Linked DNA regions of Gemmobacter sp. 24YEA27. The protein of the gene in region 1 interacts with the protein of each later gene in a pairwise test. Links are inferred from orthologs where the notes say so. Each region holds a gene or a part of one and is shown in the gene's direction. Other genes may lie near its edges.

Region 1 (7,897 bases):
AGATCCAGAACCGGATCAATGAGATCAGCTTCAATGCGACGCTTCTGTCAGAACTGCGCTCGATTGCTTTTGTCAGACGGCTGATTGCCGAGGGACGGGTCCAGCCGGACCAGATGAAGGATCTGCGCCTCCATATGGTTCTTGACGATCTGCTGATGAATGAGCTTTCGGCAAGTTCAAAACTGCAGCCCTCCGCTGCGCTGATTGAACGGTTGTTCGAAGCTGGCCGCGCCTCTGCCGAGGGGTTTGTGAGCAAGTGTGCGGATAAGATCGGGCGCGAATCTTCCGTGGACCTGGCGGCTCTTTTCGGCTGAGACTGCTTTACCGTGATCAGGCCGGCTCTTTCGGGGTCGGATAGACCAGCCCGCCCGAGACGATCAGCTTGGCCGCATCATCGACGCCGGTCTCATCAAGGATCACCAGCTCGCGCGTCGGAACAAAGATCAGCATGCCGCTGGTGAAGGGCGTCAGCCCGACAAACACCGCCGACATCTCGCCGCCGAGCGTGGCGAGGCGTTCCGCGATCTCGCCTTTCGGGCGCGTTGAGATGAAACCAAGCGCCCAGGAGCCGGGGCGGGGAAACTCGACCAGGCAGGCCTTGTCGAAACTGGTTTCCTTCTTGTTGAAGAAGGTTTCTGCCACCTGTTTGATCGCACCGTAAACAGATCGTACCACCGGCATCCGGTCGACCATCGTCTCGGCCTTGCGGATGATCGAACGCCCGATCAGCCCCTTGGCGATCCAGCCGACGAGGATGGTGAAAATCAGGAACACCAGCACACCGACACCGCGCACCGGGAATTCATATTCCGGCCCGAGATAGCGCAAAAGCACCGCATCGGGCTGCCAATAGGCCGGGATCAACGGCAGGATCCAGCCGTCGATCCAGCCGATCACCGCCCAGACGAGGTAGAGCGTCAGCCCGACCGGCAAGACGACGACGAGGCCGGTGAGAAAGCTGGCCCTCAGGCTTGCGAAGAAGCCGCGCTTTTGGGGCGGAACGGGCAGGATCGGATCGGACATACTAACTCCCTGATAGCGCTAATCTAGGGGGGGGATGCCCCCCGCGCAATGGGCGATCAGGGAAAATCCATAGAGATCAGGCATGTTTTACCGAACCCGTCGCGATCCGGGCGGCGAACCGGGCATTGTTCAGCACCAGTGCGATGTTCGCGGCCAGTCCGTGGTCGCCGGTCAGCTCACAGATCCGCTCGAGAGGGCAGGGCATCACCTGTTTTGCTTTGATGTGACCCGCCGCGACCTCGACCAGCGTGGCCTCGACATGGGGCATGATTTCGGTCAGCGGCGTCTCCTGTCCCTGGGGGATAGGGTTGACAGCCAGCTGGCCACCGGGAATGCCGCGCACCGCGCGCATGAGCGCCCCGCCACCACCTTTACCGGGGTCTGGGGGAGCTCCTGGAGATCGGCAGAGAAATCGAACGAGGTCTCGGCGCCACGATGCACGCCGCCGATGCCGCCGGTCGCGAAAGCGGTGATTCCCGCAGGCCGTGTGCAGATCATCGTCGCCGCCACCGTCGTCGCGCCATTGCCGCCCCGGACCAGGCAGGCCGCAAGATCGGCACGCGAAAGCTTCGCCAGATCGATGAACTGGCCTGGGGTGTTCAGCTCTGAATCGGACAGCCCGATATGGATGCGGACCTGTAGCACCGCCATGGTCGCGGGCACGGCTCCGGCGGCGCGGATTTCAGCCCCGACCCTGGCGGCAATTCCGACATTTTCCGGCCAGCGCATGCCATGGGTGAGGATGGTCGATTGCAGGGCAACCATGGGCATACCCTTTTTGCGGGACAGGGCTACCTCGCGCGAGAAGGTCCGCAGGATTTGAGGCATCAGTTGATATCTTCGGAAACACAGGTGGAGGCGGCCAGGAGGGCGGCGTGCAAAGCCGCCTCGCGGGGCCGCGCGCGCAGTTCGTTTGCGATATGGGCAGCCATGAAAGTGTCACTGGCGGGGATCACCCGGGTCACAAGGATCTGCGGCGGGCAGCCGGAATCGCTGGGTCTCAAACGGCAGGCCTCGGCCGCCGGGCGGCCGCCATCGGTGACCAGAGCCCGCATAGCGCCGCGTTCTCAAAAGCGCCACCTGCCAGGAGTCCGGCCTCTTAGAAATTGAGATATGGCGTCGCGCCGGGATGGGCGAGGAACGGGCGCAGTCTGCCGGCCTCGCCGGGGCTTGCCGGCACGATCATGAGATCGGCCGCGCGAAACAGCTGTGAAACGGCGATTCCCGCGAGCAGCGCTTAGATCAGTTCGCCGTCCGGCGCGATCAGCCCGTTCGCGCCTTCGACCGCCAGATAGCGGTAGGTCGGCAATTCCTCTGATCGCATCCGCTGATCGCAGCGCGAACCCGGTGCCGAAACCAGGCACGGATCAGGTCATGACCCACGGCGTCGCGGCCGAGCAGCGGCAGCGTCCCGGGGCCGAGGCCAAATCGCGCGAGACCCGTCGCGATGTTTAGCGCGATGGCGGTCGGCAGACGGGTGATATGACCAGGCTATCCGAGCCCCGCTGCATCATCGCCTGGCTGCGCCCGATAATGTCCCACAGGACCGGGCCTGTGCAGAGACTCCGCGATACATCTGTCACGGTCCGCTTGTTGTGCAGGTTTCAGAGCCAGGCCGGCCTGTGCTGTCTGAGGGGGCATCGCCTGCGTGGGCGCCGGCGACAAAATGCGCAGGCCCCGCTAAGTTGAATAATGTTCATATTTCGTTCACGAATTGCAGTTGGCGCGGCGCAGTTTTTACCCTATCTCTCTTTCGCGTTTATCCCCTGAGTGTCGAGATGGCGGTGTGATGATGGCCGAGCATAAGTTTATCGAAGTGCGCGGCGCGCGCGAACATAATCTGAAGAACGTCGATCTTGATATTCCGCGCGATCAGTTCGTGGTGATCACCGGGCTGTCGGGCTCGGGTAAATCATCGCTGGCCTTTGACACGATCTATGCCGAAGGGCAGCGCCGCTATGTCGAGAGCCTCTCGGCCTATGCGCGCCAGTTTCTCGACATGGCCGGAAAGCCCGATGTTGACCATATCTCGGGTCTGAGCCCGGCGATCTCCATCGAACAGAAGACCACGTCGAAGAACCCGCGTTCGACGGTGGGGACGGTTACCGAAATTTACGACTACCTCCGTCTGTTGTTCGCGCGTGTCGGCGTGCCCTATTCCCCGGCGACCGGGCTGCCGATCACCGCGATGCAGGTGCAGGATATGGTCGATGCGGTGATGGCAATGCCGGAAGGCACTCGCGCCTATCTTCTGGCCCCCATCGTGCGCGACCGTAAGGGCGAATATAAAAAGGAATTCCTGGAACTTCGTAAACAGGGCTTCCAGCGGGTCAAGGTGAATGGCGAATTCCACGAGCTGGAAGAACCGCCGACACTCGACAAGAAATTCCGCCATAATATCGACGTGGTGGTCGACCGCATCGTGGTGCGCGAGGGGCTGGAGGTGCGGCTTGCCGACAGTTTCCGCACCGCGCTGAACCTCGCCGATGGCATAGCGGTCATCGAAATGGCCGACGAGGGCGCCGAGCGCAAAACCTATTCCGAGAAATTCGCCTGCCCGGTTTCCGGCTTTACCATTGCCGAGATTGAGCCGCGGCTGTTTTCCTTCAACGCGCCCTTCGGGGCCTGTCCCTCCTGCGACGGTCTCGGTGTCGAGCTGTTTTTTGACGAGCGTCTCGTGGTGCCCGATCAGGGCCTTTCGATCCTGCAGGGCGCGATAGCACCCTGGGCGAAATCGAAATCAGCCTATTTTACCCAGACCGTCGATTGTCTGGCGAAGCATTACGGCTTTGACAAAAAGACCAAATGGCGCGACCTGCCGGAGCAGATCCGCCAGCTTTTCCTTTACGGATCAAAGGGGGAGGAGATTGACTTCACCTATGATGAGAATGGTCGCGTCTATAAGGTGCGCCGTCTTTTCGAAGGCATCATCCCCAATATGGAACGCCGCTACCGCGAGACCGACAGCACCTGGTCGCGCGAGGAAATGGAGCGGTATCAGAACAATCGGCCCTGTTCTTCCTGCAACGGCTACCGTCTGAAACCCGAGGCGCTGGCGGTGAAAATCGCCGGGCTGCATATCGGCCAGGTGGTGCAGAAATCGATCCAGGAGGCGTTTGACTGGATCTCGACCGCGCATGAATCGCTGACCGGGCAGCAGAATGAAATCGCGAAAGCCATTCTGAAGGAAATCCGCGAACGTCTTGGATTCCTTGTGAATGTCGGGCTGAATTACCTGACGATGGCAAGGAATGCCGGCACGCTTTCCGGCGGCGAGAGCCAGCGGATCCGGCTCGCCTCACAGATCGGCTCGGGGCTGACGGGGGTGCTTTACGTGTTGGACGAGCCCTCGATCGGGCTGCATCAGCGCGACAATGACCGCTTGCTGACGACCCTGAAAGGGCTGCGCGATCAGGGCAATTCCGTGCTGGTGGTCGAACATGACGAGGATGCAATCCGCGAGGCGGATTATGTTTTCGACATCGGCCCGGGGGCAGGCGTCCATGGTGGCCAGATCATCGCGCGCGGCACGCCGGCCGAGATCGCGGCCAATCCCGACAGCCTGACCGGCCAGTATCTTTCGGGGCAGCGCGAGATTGCAGTGCCCAAGGAGCGTCGCAAGGGGAACGGGAAAAAGCTCACCGTTGTAAAGGCTTCGGGCAATAACCTCAAAGATGTGACGGCTGAATTCCCGCTGGGCGAGTTTGTCTGTGTCGCGGGGGTTTCGGGGGGCGGAAAATCGACCCTGACCATCGAGACGCTCTACAAAACCGCTGCGATTAAGCTGAATGGCGCGCATGAGACACCGGCGCCCTGCGAGACGATCAAAGGGTTCGAGCATCTCGACAAGGTCATCGATATCGACCAGCGCCCCATTGGGCGAACGCCGCGGTCCAATCCGGCGACTTATACCGGGGCCTTCACCCATATTCGCGACTGGTTTTCGGGCCTGCCCGAGGCGAAAGCGCGCGGCTATGGGCCGGGGCGGTTCTCGTTCAACGTCAAAGGCGGGCGATGTGAGGCCTGTCAGGGCGACGGCGTCATCAAGATCGAGATGCATTTCCTCCCCGATGTCTATGTCACCTGCGAGACTTGCAAAGGGCAGCGCTACAATCGCGAGACGCTGGAAATCAAGTTCAAGACCAAAAGCATCGCCGATGTTCTTGATATGACCTGCGAAGATGCGCGCGATTTCTTCCAGGCTGTGCCCTCGATCCGGGAAAAGATGGATGCGCTTTGTGAGGTGGGCCTTGGCTATATCAAGGTCGGCCAGCAGGCGACGACGCTGTCCGGCGGCGAGGCGCAGCGGGTAAAGCTGTCGAAGGAACTCAGCCGTCGCGCGACGGGCCGCACACTCTATATCCTCGACGAGCCGACCACGGGCCTCCATTTCGAAGATGTGAGGAAGCTTCTTGAAGTGCTGCATTCCCTGGTTGATCAGGGGAATACCGTGGTGGTGATCGAGCATAATCTCGACGTTATCAAGACCGCCGACTGGGTCATTGATATCGGCCCCGAGGGCGGTGATGGCGGGGGACAGATCGTTGCCAGTGGCACGCCCGAAGCGGTGGCTAAGGTCGCGGCCAGCCATACCGGGCGCTATCTCGGCCCGATGCTGAAGCCGCGGCGGGTGGCGGCAGAGTAAGGTGCCAGAAGCCGTCAGCCGGGCCCTGGATATCCCGGTTCGGTTCTTGAAGGCCTGGTTCAGCCGGGTCTGAGTCATACGGGCCGCGCAGGTCGCTCTGTCGCACTGATCCTTCAGTCAGGATCATAGCGGGGTGTCTGCGCGCTTCCTGATCATTTAGGGCGGATTCTGCCTCGCTTTAAGGCGAAAACTCTCCGATCGGCCGGCGCTGCATCGAGAATCAACCTTTCCTCTGCGGAAAATCACGGCGTCTGTAAGCACCTCTCGCGACGCCTGGCTGCTGCTCTGTGCTGCCCTGACCCGAAGACCGGCCCTCATTGCGGCGGAGTTCCTTTTCTCAGGCGCTTTTTCAGGCAGATTTCCTGCGCGCCCCGGTCGCATCGCTTTGGCGGCCGGGATCTTTTATTGCCCGTTGCATTGCGCTGCCGCATTTGCTTACGTCTGTGGCAAGAGAGCGGTTAATCCGCCGCAGAATTCGGCTGGCAATGCCAGCACTGAAGTCAGGGAGAACTGAGTGACGGTTGATCCGAAGAACGACGCTTTCGTCGCTTTCGAGCATGTTCAAAAAAGCTATGACGGTGTCTCGCTGGTCGTTAAGGATCTGAACCTCCATATCGCCAAGGGCGAGTTTCTGACCATGCTCGGGCCATCGGGATCGGGTAAGACCACCTGCCTGATGATGCTGGCGGGGTTCGAGACGGCGACCCATGGCGAGATCCTTCTGGATGGCCGCCCGATCAATCAGGTGCCGCCGCATAAGCGCGGCATCGGGATGGTGTTCCAGAATTACGCGCTTTTCCCGCATATGACCGTGGGGGAGAACCTTTCCTTCCCGCTGGAAGTGCGCGGCATGGGTAAGGATGAGCGCGAGACGCGGGTGAAACGCGCGCTGGATATGGTGCAGATGGGGGCCTTTATCGCGCGGCGCCCGGCGCAATTGTCAGGCGGGCAGCAGCAACGTATCGCGCTTGCGCGGGCATTGGTGTTCGACCCGAAACTGGTGCTGATGGACGAGCCGCTCGGCGCGCTCGACAAACAGCTGCGCGAGCATATGCAGTTTGAAATCAAGCGCCTGCACGAATCCCTCGGCATCACGGTCGTCTATGTGACCCATGACCAGGGCGAGGCACTGACCATGTCTGACCGGGTCGCGGTGTTCAATGATGGCCGCATCCAGCAGCTTGCCCGCCCGCCGATCTCTATGAACGCCCCGAAAACAGCTTTGTCGCGCAGTTCATCGGTGAGAATAACAAGCTGCCGGGCACGATTGAAGAGATCGGCGGCGGCAAGGCACGGGTGCGGCTTTCGACTGGCGAGCTGATCGACGCGACGCCGGTGAATGTCAACGCCAGCGGTCAGAAGACGCTGGTCTCGATCCGGCCGGAACGGATCGAGTTCAAACCCTCGCTGATGCCGCCAGGCGCGTTGACGCTGGATGCCGAAGTGCTGGAGGTCATCTATATGGGCGACATCCTGCGCACCCGGATGCGCGTCGCCGGGACCGACGATTTTGTGGTCAAATGCCGCAATACCCTGGATCAGACCCGGCTGAGCCCGGGCGAAAAGATCAAGGTTGGCTGGCATCCGCAGGATGCCCGCGCGCTTGACGCGGTCTGAGAACCGCCGCGTGTAAGCGCCCCCGGTATACCGGGGCCTTGCCTCAGAGGCTGCGAAAACGGGCATAAGACCCGCGCGGCTCCGGGGTCACTGTTTTCTCCGCAAGGGGACCATTTTCAACACGGGAGACTGATAATGAAAAACTGCTCGTCCTCTCCACCGCACTTGGCGGGTTCGCGCTGCCAGCACTGGCGCAGGAGGTCACGGTCATGGGCTGGGGCGGCGCCTATGCCAACAGCCAGATTGAAGCCTATTTCAAACCCTTCACCGAAAAGACCGGCATCAAGGTCAATTCAATCGATTCCGACAATCCGGCGATCCCGGTCAAGGCGCAGGTCGATGCGGGCAATGTGACCGTTGATGTCGCTGTGCTTGAAATTGCCGATGCCGTGCGTCTGTGCGACGAAGGCCAGCTGGTCCAGATCGATGGCGCCGATCTGCCCGATGGCGCCGATGGCACCAAGGCGATGGACGATTTCCTTCCCGGCACCGTGACCGAATGCATGGTTGCAGCTGATATTTTTGCGACCATCATCGGCTATGACACCACGAAATTCGCCGAAGGCGCCGGGCCGAAGACGATCGCCGATTTCTTCGATATCGAGAAATTCC
Region 2 (5,220 bases), 1.3 Mb from region 1 along the record:
GACCGTTTCTCCGGCGTCTGATCCGGCGTCATAAAGCCGATCACCGTATCAGCGACCACAAGATAGCAGCCTTCGGTCACCAGATCGGCATAGGCGCGGCATTCCGCCAGAACATGCGCGCGCGAATGGTCGCTGTCGAGAACCACCATCACTCGCGACCCCGGCGGGATTTCGGCCCGCACCTTTGCCAGCGTATCCTCATCCGCCGAGCCCCCTTCGATCAGCACCACCCGTTTCGACATCGGATGGCTTTCGATCGCCTCGCGGTTATGGGCGCGGATGTCGATATCGACACCGATCACCTTGCCCTTGCCCATCACCTCCAGAAGCGAGGCCATGAACAGCACCGATCCGCCACGCGCCACACCGGTTTCGATGATCACATCGGGCTTCGTCTCCCAGATCACCTCTTGCGTCGCCATGATATCGGCCGGCATCTGGATGATCGGCACGCCCATCCAGTTCCAGAGATAGGAGTAATCATAGCGGTCCAGCGCGGTGAGCATATCAAGCGATTGCGCGAAAACCGCCTTATCCTCTCCGAGCGCGAGCGCTTGCTTGCGTTTATGGGCTTCGAACTCTAAACGGTCGTCTTGTACGGTCACTTTGGCCTCGATACGACTTGGATCAGGGTATCGGGATCAGACGACCAGGACCGGCCACCGGTCAAGAGAAAACCGGTCAGGGAGAAACGTCGAATGACATCTGATCGGCCATTGGCCCCCAGTCCTGCCGCTCCCGTTTCCGCCGCAAAGCCCGCCCGCCAGATCCCGGTGGCAGCGCCGTCGATTACTGAACGCGAGGGCGAGCTGGCGCGTGAGGCTGCGCTGAACGCCTGGGGCGCGGATCACTACCGCTATAACCGCCGGTTCGAAGAGATGCTCGCTGCCCATTGCGGGGTTGCCCATGCGGTCAGCCTGCCCCATGCGACCTCGGGGCTGCACCTGGCGCTGGCGGCGCTCGGGGTCGGGCCCGGCGATGAGGTGATCGGCCCGGATGTGACCTGGATCGCCTCGATGGCGCCGGTCACCTATATGGGCGCGGTGCCGGTTTTTGTCGATATCCTGCCCGATACCTGGTGCCTTGACCCGGAGGCGGTCGAGGCCGCGATCACGCCCCGCACGAAAGCGATCATCGGCGTCGATCTCTATGGCTCGATGTGCGACTGGGATACACTGCGCGAGATCGCCGACCGTCACGGGATTGCGCTGATCGAGGATGCGGCCGAAGCGCTTGGTTCGACATATTGCGGCCGCCCGGCTGGCAGCCTTGGCGATGTGGCGGTGTTTTCCTTCCACGGCTCGAAAACCATCACCACGGGCGAAGGTGGCGCGCTGGTGACCAATGACCCGCAGCTTCATGCCCGGGTACAAAAGCTGCGCGATCACGGCCGCCCGCCGGGGGACCGGTTCTTCCTCAATGACGAGGTCGCATTCAAATATAAGATGAGCGCCGTCCAGGCCGCCCTTGGCATCGCACAGATGGAACGGCTGGACGCGCTGATTGCCTATAAGCGGCAATTGTTCGGCTGGTATGCTGACCGGTTGCGCAATGTGCCGGGCCTCGCGATCAATGCCGAACCGCAAGAGGTGAAGAACTCATTCTGGATGGTCACGGTCATGCCCGATGAACGCTATGATCTGGATAAATTCGCCCTGCAAACCGCGCTAGCGGAACAGGGCATTGATTCAAGACCATTCTTCTCAAGCCTCTCATCGCTCAAGGCCTATGCGGACACAGACTGCCGCCCCCTGATGACGCCGCGCACAGAGACCGCACGGATCGTCCATGCCGGGATCAATCTGCCCTCGGGCTATGGCCTCGATGAAGTAACAGTGAGTTACATTTGCGAAACGCTGAAAGCGATTCTGCAGGGATGCGAACGGCGCTGAGGCGACGCGCACCCGCGCCGCTCTCTCCGACGCAAAAGGACGAAATCGCACCTGAAAGCCCTGCCTGACGGCCATGGTCGCGGTCAGGCCGACCGTCATACTCCGGGCACAGCCAGGCGTCAGCTGCGCGGAACGCACCATCGGTGACAGCGCAAACCTGACTGCCAGTCGGGGGCGAACTGCTGTGAGCCGGACCGAACCTTACCGCAAGTCACCCAGGTCAATGAGTCCAGGGATTGCGCCGGTCAGTGGCGAAATTCTCGCCATAGCCACGCAGGCGGATATTTGCCTTGCGCGGGGTCGGCTCGATCACCGTATAGGCGATGCCATGCTGTTGGGCATAGGCTTCGGCCTCTTCCCGGGTCTCGAACCGCAGCTTGACCTGGGTCTGGGTGTCCGAAGATGAGGTCCAGCCCATCAGCGGATCCACTTCACGTGCGGAATCCTGCGCGAATTCCAAGAGCCAGACATGGGTTTTGCCCATACCGGATTGCATGGCATTGCGGCTGGGCTGATAGATACGGGCTCGCATTGGGCTGACCTCCGGAATAGCCCCGCCGTTCTGGCCGAAACGCGGCGAAAGCGCAAGGGATGCCGACAGATTGAACCTTCGCGCCGGCGCATTGCGCGCCGCCGGAACATGCTCGCGCTGAACTGGGGTTGAACTGGAACAAAAACAGATCAAATTAGCGGGTGACTGCCCGCTGCCCCCCTGCCCCTCCCGAGGCCCGAGATGCATAACAACGCGCCCGATAAACTGCCCGACATTTCCCATATCACGCCCGTGCGGCGCGAAAAGCTCGAAGGCGGGCAACGGTTTGTCATGCACACGCCCTTCACAGCAGCAGGCGACCAGCCGACCGCAATTGCCGAGCTGTCGCAGGGCGTAACCGCGGGCGAACATGACCAGGTGCTGCTGGGGGCGACCGGCACCGGCAAGACCTTCACCATGGCGAAGGTGATCGAAGAGACGCAGCGACCTGCGATCATCCTTGCGCCAAACAAGACACTGGCCGCGCAGTTATACGGGGAATTCAAGGGCTTCTTCCCCGATAACGCCGTTGAGTATTTCGTAAGCTATTACGATTACTACCAGCCCGAGGCCTATGTCGCGCGCACCGATACCTTTATCGAGAAAGAGAGCCAGATCAACGAAGCGATCGACCGGATGCGCCATTCGGCGACACGGGCGCTTTTGGAACGTGACGATGTGATCATCGTGGCGTCGGTGTCCTGTATCTACGGCATCGGTTCGGTCGAGACCTATTCGGCGATGACCCAGGACATGGTTCAGGGCCAGTTCTACGATCAGCGCAAATTCATCCAGGAGCTGGTGGCGCAGCAATACCGGCGCTCAGAGGTCGGGTTTCAGCGGGGCGGGTTCCGCGTCCGGGGCGATGTGATCGAGCTTTGGCCCGCCCACCTGGAAGACCGCGCCTGGCGGTTCTCATTCTTCGGCGAAGAGCTGGAGAGCATCACCGAATTTGACCCGCTGACCGGCGCGAAAACCGGCAGCTATGCTCAGATCCGCATCTATGCGAACAGCCATTATGTGACGCCACGCCCGACCATGGCCCAGGCGATCCAGGGCATCCGCGCCGAGCTGCACCAGCAGCTCAAACGCTTTAATGACGAGGGCAAGCTGCTCGAGGCGCAACGGCTGGAACAGCGTACCCGATTTGATCTGGAAATGCTGGAAGCCACCGGCGTCTGCAACGGGATCGAGAACTATTCGCGCTATCTGACCGGGCGCGCGCCTGGCGAGCCGCCGCCCACCCTGTTCGAATTCATCCCCGACAATGCCATTGTTTTTGCAGATGAATCCCATGTTTCTGTGCCACAGATCGGCGGCATGTACCGGGGCGACTTCCGGCGTAAATCGGTGCTGGCGGAACATGGCTTCCGCCTGCCCTCCTGCATGGACAACCGGCCGCTCAAATTCGAGGAATGGGACGCGATGCGGCCACAATCGGTCTTCGTCTCGGCGACGCCCTCGGCATGGGAGCTGGAACAGGCCGGCGGCGTTTTCACCGAACAGGTGATCCGCCCGACCGGGCTGATCGACCCGATGATCGAGATCCGGCCGGTCGAGATGCAGGTCGATGATCTGCTGGACGAGGTCCGGCGGGTGGCGGCAAAGGGGCTGCGCATTCTGGTGACCACGCTGACAAAGCGCATGGCCGAGGATCTCACCGAATATATGCATGAACAGGGGATCCGCATCCGCTACATGCATTCCGATATCGACACGATCGAGCGGATCGAGATCCTGCGCGATCTGCGGCTCGGGGCCTTTGACGTGCTGGTGGGCATTAACCTTTTGCGCGAGGGGCTCGATATTCCCGAATGCGGTCTGGTGGCGATTCTCGATGCCGATAAGGAGGGCTTCCTGCGGTCGGAAACCTCGCTGATCCAGACCATCGGGCGGGCGGCGCGCAATGCCGAGGGCCGCGTTATCATGTATGCCGACAAGATCACCGGCTCGATGACCCGCGCCATGGCCGAGACCGACCGGCGGCGCGAAAAGCAAAAGGCCTATAACCGCGAACATGGCATCACACCGCAGACGGTGAAGAAAAACGTCGAGGATGTGCTGGCGGGGCTGTGGTCGGGCGACACAGATCAGTCGCGGGTGACGGCGAAGATCGAGCGGCCGGCGGTGGGGCAGAACCTCGCGGCGCATCTCGACGCGCTGCGGGTGGCGATGCGCAAGGCGGCCGAGAACCTCGAATTTGAGGAAGCCGCCCGGCTGCGCGACGAGGTCAAACGGCTCGAAGCGGTGGAACTGGCCGTCGCCGACGACCCGCTGGCGCGGCAATCGGCGGTCGATGAAGCGGTGGAGGAGGCGGTGAAGTCTTCGGGCCGCTCGACCGCCGGGCGCGCGGGCCAGCGCGGCGGCACCAAAAGGAGCAAGCGGCGGTAACGCAGCTGGCTTTGCCCCGGCACGGTTAACCTTCGTTAACCTGCGCACGCCCTGCTTTGGGAGGGCAGCTGGTATATTCTTCGGTGTTTCGCCATTTCGGCCCTGGCGCTGAGCGCAGAGACCGGCGGGGTTTCAGCTCAGGACTGTGACCAGAACTATAACCGGACCCCTTCCGGAGGAAGCGTGCCACTCGACTCTGTTGTCAGTCACATCGGCGGAACCGGCACTTACGCCGCTTATGTCGAAGGCCCGGTCAGGGCCAGCGGTCAGGATATCTGCGATCCCGACCGGGATGGCGACGGGGCCGGCTGCGACCGCTGACCCCGTCGAATTAGCGTTTTCAGGCCGTCCGCACCAGGCGGATCAGCAGGAGCAGGATCACCGCGCCGATGGTGGCGTGGATGA

The links.
Region 2: the proteins of uvrA (region 1) and uvrB interact in binary tests that used the Escherichia coli proteins (3 or more experiments, as listed by UniProt). The link is inferred for Gemmobacter sp. 24YEA27 from one-to-one orthologs.

Annotation. Positions count from the first base shown.
Region 1 is NZ_JASJPW010000001.1:2,673,390-2,681,286, reverse strand. Bases 2,456-5,868 are described here. They hold uvrA (excinuclease ABC subunit UvrA), read left to right. Parts: upstream 2,456-2,815; coding sequence 2,816-5,668; downstream 5,669-5,868. In the rest of the region: QNO18_RS13365 (patatin-like phospholipase family protein), read left to right, coding at 1-314; QNO18_RS13360 (DUF502 domain-containing protein), read right to left, coding at 331-1,023; QNO18_RS13335 (ABC transporter substrate-binding protein), read left to right, coding at 7,495-7,897. UniProt on the Escherichia coli protein: The UvrABC repair system catalyzes the recognition and processing of DNA lesions. UvrA is an ATPase and a DNA-binding protein. A damage recognition complex composed of 2 UvrA and 2 UvrB subunits scans DNA for abnormalities.
Region 2 is NZ_JASJPW010000001.1:1,417,675-1,422,894, reverse strand. What follows is about bases 2,243-5,220. They hold uvrB (excinuclease ABC subunit UvrB), read left to right. Parts: upstream 2,243-2,625; coding sequence 2,626-4,815; downstream 4,816-5,220. Other genes in these bases: QNO18_RS07075 (GlsB/YeaQ/YmgE family stress response membrane protein), read right to left, coding at 5,156-5,220; QNO18_RS07080 (hypothetical protein), read left to right, coding at 4,999-5,136; QNO18_RS07090 (ETC complex I subunit), read right to left, coding at 2,243-2,424. In the rest of the region: QNO18_RS07100 (CmcI family methyltransferase), read right to left, coding at 1-605; QNO18_RS07095 (DegT/DnrJ/EryC1/StrS family aminotransferase), read left to right, coding at 699-1,892; more of QNO18_RS07090, read right to left, coding at 2,113-2,242. UniProt on the Escherichia coli protein: The UvrABC repair system catalyzes the recognition and processing of DNA lesions. A damage recognition complex composed of 2 UvrA and 2 UvrB subunits scans DNA for abnormalities.